DNA from 2 places in the Methylobacterium sp. BI1 genome. Region 1 is predicted to be linked to the other one. Evidence: predicted binding sites of a transcription regulator. Region 1 holds the regulator's gene; the other holds the start of a gene.

What was found. The regulator HrcA, encoded in region 1, represses chaperone genes, less so after heat shock. The targets are predictions, from matches to a motif close to GTTAGCACTCNCNNNNNGNGAGTGCTAAC.
Region 2: the regulator HrcA is predicted to act here: its motif matches at 1,404-1,432, upstream of groES (co-chaperone GroES).

Annotation. Positions count from the first base shown of each region.
Region 1 covers NZ_CM155267.1:1,656,774-1,660,181, forward strand. Annotated here, with positions in the region: gene AC1MGR_RS07825 (DUF1236 domain-containing protein) at 1-828, shown strand, start outside; gene hrcA (heat-inducible transcriptional repressor HrcA) at 893-1,948, opposite strand; gene rph (ribonuclease PH) at 2,240-2,968, shown strand; gene rdgB (RdgB/HAM1 family non-canonical purine NTP pyrophosphatase) at 2,965-3,408, shown strand, end outside.
Region 2 covers NZ_CM155267.1:4,555,567-4,558,974, reverse strand. Annotated here, with positions in the region: gene groL (chaperonin GroEL) at 1-961, opposite strand, end outside; gene groES (co-chaperone GroES) at 1,048-1,335, opposite strand; gene AC1MGR_RS21530 (magnesium transporter CorA family protein) at 1,549-2,559, shown strand; gene AC1MGR_RS21525 (lipopolysaccharide biosynthesis protein) at 2,649-3,408, shown strand, end outside.

The DNA.
Region 1 (3,408 bases):
GCCGGCGGCGGAGGCGGCGGTGCCGGCATGGGCGCTGGCGGCGGCGCCGGTGCAGGAGGAGCTGGCGGGGGCGGCGCCGGTGGCGCCGGTGGCGGGATGCGTGGCGGCGCCGGTGGTGCGGGCGGCGGCGCCGGCATGCGCGGCGGCGAGGCCGGTGGTGCGGGCGGCGGCGCTGGGATGCGCGGCGGCGCAGGCGGTGCGGAGACGGGGGCCGGCCCAGCCGGTGGCGCCCAGCGCGGCGAGCCCGGTGGCCGCGGCGCCGAGGGCGGCGCGCGACAGGACGGTCGTCCGGGCCAGGCGGCCGGCGAGCGTGGCGGTCGCGAGGACGGCGGCGCCGCGGCACGCGATGGCCGGGCCGATCGGGACGGCAAGGCTGATCGGGACGGCAAGGCGGACCGAAATGGGAAGGCGGACCGGGACGGCCGCGACGAGCGCGGTGGCCGGGCCGACCGCGACGAGCGCGGTGGCCGGGCCGACCGCGACGAGCGCGGTGGTCGTGACGGTCGCGTCGAGCGCGAGGGCCGGGGCGGACGTGGTGATCGCGGCGATCGCGGCGCTGTCCGGGGTGCCTATGGCCGCCTCGGCGCGCCGCAGCGCACCGAGTTCCGCCAGAGTGTGTTCCGCCGCGGCATCCCGCGCCTGGCCGCCGGAGCCTTCGCGCTCACCGTCGGCACGGCCATCGCCCGCAGCTACACCCTCTACGACCTGCCGCCGGACATCATCCGGATCGCGCCGGAATACGAGGATTATCGCTACGTGCTGGTGGACGACGACATCGTCATCGTCGATCCCGACACCTACGAGATCGTCGACGTGATCCGCGGCTGATCCGAGCGTTCAGGACATTTGAAGGGGGCGGGGCTTCACGGCTCCGCCCTCTCGCGTTTCGGCGTCAGCGCTTGCGATCGAGGAGGCCGGAGACCACCCGGGCCGTGTAGTCGACCATCGGCACGATGCGGGCATAGTTCAGGCGGGTCGGCCCGATCACCCCGACAACACCGACGATCTTCTGCGAGCCGTCGCGGAACGGGGCCGCGATCATCGACGAACCGGAAAGCGAGAACAGCTTGTTCTCCGAGCCGATGAAGATGCGCACGCCCTCGCCGCCCTCGGCCCGGGACAGGAGCTCGATCACGTCCTTCTGGGTCTCGAGGTCGTTGAACAGCAGGCGGATGCGGTCGAGGTCCTCGGCGGCCCGCAGGTCGTCCAGCAGGTTGGCCTGCCCGCGCACGATGAGCTGGCGCGCATCCGACGGGCCGACGCTGACGGCGAGCCCCGCATCCACGAGGCGCTCGGTGATGGCGTCGAGCTCGCGCTTCATCGCCTGCCGGCCCGACTCGATCTCGGCGCGCAGCGTCCCCAGGGTCCGGCCCTGGAGCCGGGCGTTCAGGTAGTTCGAGGCCTCCTGCAGGGCGCCCGCCGGCAGGCCTGCCGGCAGGTCGAGGAGGCGGTTCTCCACGGAGCCGTCATCGGAGACGAGGACGACCAGCGCCCGGGTCGGATCTAGGCGGACGAACTCGATGTGCTTGAGGTGGACGTTGGTCTTGGTGGTGAGCACCACGCCGGCCCCGCGGGAGATGCCCGAGAGCAGCATCGAGGCCTCCGCCAGGGCGGAATCGAAGGTGTGGCCCGAGGCGGCGGCGCGCATCTGAGCCTCGATCCGCTCCTGCTCCTCCCGCCCGACATCGCCGAGCTCCAGCATCGCGTCCACGAAGAAGCGCAGGCCCTGCTCCGTGGGCAGACGGCCGGCCGAGGCGTGGGGCGCGAAGATCAGCCCGGAATGCTCGAGATCCGCCATAACGTTCCGGATCGAGGCCGGCGACAGGGCCATGGGCAGGATGCGCGCGAGGTTGCGTGAGCCGACCGGCTCACCGGTCGTGAGATAGCTCTCGACGATCTGCCGAAAGATTTCGCGCGAGCGTTCGTTCAGCGCGCTGAGAACCTGCATCTGCTGGGATGTCGAAAAGGGGCGGGCGGGCTCTGTCACGGTCCATTCCTGAGGTGGAGAGTGTGACGGTCTCCCGTGATTTACACAATGCTCCCCGCCGCCATCCCTGTAAGGAAGCGGGGAGGAACACGGGAAACAGCTTGGCCGCGGACAGCGTTCCGCGCCTGCGACCCGCTGCCGGGACCACCGGCACCGATCCGCCGGCACCGCCCACAATCCGCCCGGCCTCGCTTGCCGGCCGGGAGCCGGAACCGTAAAGCCGCACTCCATCACCATCGAAAGGAGAGCGGCATGCGGCCCTCGAAGCGCGCGAACGACGAACTGCGCATGGTCACCCTGGAGCGCGCCGTCTCCCGCCATGCCGAAGGCTCGTGCCTCGTCAGCTTCGGCGACACCAAGGTGCTGTGCACGGCGACCCTCGAAGAGCGCGGTCCTGGCTGGCTGCGCGGCTCGGGCAAGGGCTGGGTCACCGCGGAATACGCCATGCTGCCGCGCGCCACCCACGAACGCACCCGGCGCGAAGTGAATTCCGGCAAGCCCTCGGGCCGGACCCAGGAGATCCAACGCCTGATCGGCCGCTCCCTTCGGGCCGTCACCAACCTGCCGGCGATCGGCGAGCGCCAAGTCACCGTCGATTGCGACGTGATCCAGGCCGATGGCGGCACCCGTACCGCCGCCATCACCGGCGCCTGGGTCGCCCTACACGACTGCTTCACCTGGATGCGCGGCCGTTCGATCATCTCGGTCGATCCCCTGCGCGACCACGTGGCCGCGGTCTCCTGCGGCATCTACAAGGGCAAGCCGGTCCTCGACCTCGACTACGCCGAGGATTCCGGGGCCGAGACCGACGCCAACTTCGTCATCACGGGCACCGGCGGCCTCGTCGAGGTGCAGGGCACTGCCGAGGGCAAGCCGTTCTCGGAGGAGGAGCTGTTCGAGCTGATGCGCCTCGCCAAGGGCGGCATCCAGTCCCTCGTCGCCCTCCAGAAGCAGGCCGTGGCGCAGGGAGCCTCCGCATGAGCGAGCACCGCATCCTCACCGGTCGCGTCGTCATCGCGACCCACAATGCCGGCAAGCTCGTGGAGATGCGCGAGCTGCTGGCGCCCTTCGGCGTCGATGCGGTCTCGGCCGGCGAGCTCGGTCTGCCCGAACCCGACGAGACCGGCACGATGTTCGCCGAGAACGCGGCCATCAAGGCGCTCGCCGCCGCGACCGCCTCGGGCCTGCCCGCCTTCGCCGACGATTCCGGTCTCTGCGTCAACGCGCTGGACGGGGCACCCGGTTTGTTCTCGGCGCGCTGGGCGGGTCCGTCCAAGGATTTCGCCGGCGCCATGGCACGGATCGCTTCGGAGCTCGACAAGCGCGGCGCCACCACCCGGCGGGCGCATTTCGTATCCGCCCTGGTGATCGCCTGGCCGGACGGTCACACCGAGACCTTCGAGGGCCGGGTCTTCGGCGAG
Region 2 (3,408 bases), 2.3 Mb from region 1:
TGGCGCGGCCGAGCATCGGGAGGGTAACGTTCTCGAGCTTGATGCCGAGGTCCTCGGCGATCATCTGACCCTGGGTCAGGATCGCGATGTCCTCGAGCATCGCCTTGCGACGATCGCCGAAGCCCGGAGCCTTCACGGCCGCGACCTTCAGGCCGCCGCGCAGCTTGTTCACGACGAGCGTGGCGAGCGCTTCACCCTCAATGTCCTCGGCGATGATGACGAGCGGCTTGCCGGTCTGCACCACGGCCTCGAGAACCGGCAGCATCGCCTGGAGCGAGGACAGCTTCTTCTCGTGGATGAGGATGTAGGGGTCCTCGAGCTCGGCGACCATCTTCTCCGCGTTCGTGATGAAGTACGGGGAGAGGTAACCGCGGTCGAACTGCATGCCTTCGACGACGTCGAGTTCGGTCTCGGCCGTCTTGGCCTCCTCGACGGTGATGACACCCTCGTTGCCGACCTTCTGCATGGCATGGGCGATCATCTCGCCGATTTCCTTGTCGCCATTGGCCGAGATGGTGCCAACCTGGGCGACTTCCTCGGAAGAGGCGACCTTCTTGGCGCGGCCGGTGATGTCCTTCACGGCGGCGGTGGTGGCGAGGTCGATGCCGCGCTTGAGGTCCATCGGGTTCATGCCGGCGGCGACGTACTTGGCGCCTTCACGGACGATGGCCTGGGCCAGCACGGTGGCGGTGGTGGTGCCGTCACCCGCGATGTCGTTGGTCTTCGAGGCAACTTCGCGCACCATCTGGGCGCCCATGTTCTCGAACTTGTCGGCGAGCTCGATCTCCTTGGCGACGGTGACGCCGTCCTTGGTGATGCGCGGCGCACCGAACGACTTCTCGATGACGACGTTGCGGCCCTTGGGGCCGAGCGTGACCTTCACCGCGTCGGCGAGGATGTCGACGCCACGGAGCATCTTCTCGCGGGCGTCGGAGGCGAAGCGGACTTCTTTCGCTGCCATGTCAGATCCTTGTCAGTGATGGGCCCCGAGGCGCCGGATGGCGCCCTCGAAGGGCTCGTGAAAGGGAGGAGAACCGGAAAACCGACTTAGGCGACGACGCCCATGATGTCGGATTCCTTCATGATCAGGAGGTCCTGACCGTCGATCTTGACCTCGGTGCCGGACCACTTGCCGAACAGGACACGATCACCGGCCTTGACGTCGAGCGGGTTCACGCGGCCGGCCTCGTCACGGGCGCCGGGTCCGACGGCGACGATCTCGCCCTCTTGCGGCTTCTCCTTGGCGGTGTCCGGGATGATGATGCCGCCCTTGGTCTTCTCTTCGCCTTCGATGCGGCGGACGACGACACGGTCGTGCAGCGGACGGAACTTCATGAGCTGCCCTCTTGCTTCAAATTCGTGGATGGCGTTGATGCGGCGCGGCAGCGCGCTCAACCCAGGCCGTTAGCACTCGCCTCGGGTGAGTGCTAACGATGGCGCCGAGTTAGGCGCGGAAGCCCTACGAGTCAAGACTGTCGCAGGCTCCGACGACGATCCGGCGACAGGATCATCCCCCGAATCCACACGCCGACGGAAAGTCCTTCGCGGATGATCAAGCTTCATGGTCCGCAGGGCGCGGTCGAGCCCGACGTGCAGGCGCCCGCGACAGCCTACCCGTCGGAAGTCGTATGGATCGATCTCGATGATCCGAGCGCCGAGGAGGCCGAACGGGTCGAGGCCTGCACCGGCATCCGGGTGCCTTCGCGCAAGGCCCTCAGCGAGGTCGAGAATTCGAGCCGCCTGAGGCGCCTGAAGACCGGATTCTCCCTCTCGACGCCGATGGTCACCTTCGACAAGCTCGACACGCAGCTGAAGCCATTGGGCTTCGTGCTCACCCGGGATCGCCTCGTGACCGTGCGCTTCCACGAATTGCGGGCCTTCGCGGAGGTCAAGAAACGCATCGACACCGGCGACGGGCCGGGCACCACCTCCACCGAGATCTTTCTTCTCCTGATGGAGGAGCTGGTCGACAGCCTGGCAGATTCCCTCGAGGACATGGGCGCCGACCTCGACGAGTTGTCTACGCGGATCTTCGATTTCGACGTCCGCAGCGGTGCGCCGGCAGGGGACGCCAAGCTGCGCAACCAGACGCCGCGTCGGCGTGACCTGGCGCTGCGCCGAATCCTGCGCGGCATCGGGCGCCGCGGAAAGACCCTTGGCAAGATCCGTTCTAGCCTCCTCGGCTTGGAGCGGATCGTGCCCTTCGTCGCCAATGAGTGCGAGCACATCCTCGGCGAGGAACAAGTGCCGCGCTTCGAGGCCGTGCGGCGCGACATCGCCTCCCTCGACGAGTTCGAGATTCGGCTATCGGAAAACGTCCAGTTCCTTCTCGATGCAACCCTCGGCCTGATCAGCATCGAGCAGAACAACACCTTCCGGGTTCTCACCGTGGCGTCGGTGGTCGGTATCCCGCCGACCCTGATCGCCTCGATGTACGGCATGAACTTCAAGCACATGCCCGAACTCGAATGGGTCTACGGCTATCCCTACGGCTTGGCGCTCATCTTGATCAGCGCCATCATTCCGATCGTTTTCTTCCGCATCCGGGGCTGGTTGTGACCGGTTGACGGAATGTTGGGCGCCCTGCGCTAGAGCTTAGCGCGGCGATGCCCCGTGTCGCCGGTATCCGAGGATGACCTGTCCGCGCCATGGCCGTGATCGCTGCCTTCGTCCTCAATGCCGGCCTGAACTTCGTCCTCGGTCTCCTCATCGCCAAGCTGCTGGGCCCGGCCGAGTTCGGCCTGTTCGCTCTGGCGACGGCGGGTGCGATTGTGGCCAACACCGTCTTGTTCGAGTGGCTGCGTCTCTCGGCGACGCGCTTCTATTCTGGTCGTGTCCGGATCGAGGAGCCTTGGATTCGCCAGGGACTGGACCATGCCTACCTGATCCTGACCCTTTTCCTCTTCGTCGCGGCCGTGATCTGTGCGGGCCTCGGATTCACCATCGAGCCCAGCGCGGGAAGCCGCTTCGCGATCACCGCCGGTGCCGCGATGGCCGCTCTCGGCATCGGCGTGTTCGACTACCACGCGGCGCTCGCCCGGGCGCGATTCGACGGTCGGCTCTATTTCAATCTCGTGGCGGTCAAGAACGGTCTTGCCTTCGTGCTGATGGCGGGTGCCGCCTGGTTCTCCCCCCAGCCCGTCTGGGTCCTGACGGCGGCCGGGATCAGCCAAGCCTTCGCGATCCTGCTGCTGCATCGGCCGCTGCGCGACCCGGTCGCCCCCCGCGTCCGGCTGAAGCTGCGGGAGGCCTGGCGGCTCTTCGTCGCCTACGGTCTCCCTCTCATCGCCGCCAATGCGATCTACCAGCTCCTGCCGTTCCTCAACCGGGGCAGCATCGCGGCGCATGCGGGCCTTGCCGAGGCGGGCTACTTCGCCCTGGCTGCCGACGTGACCACCCGGAGCATCG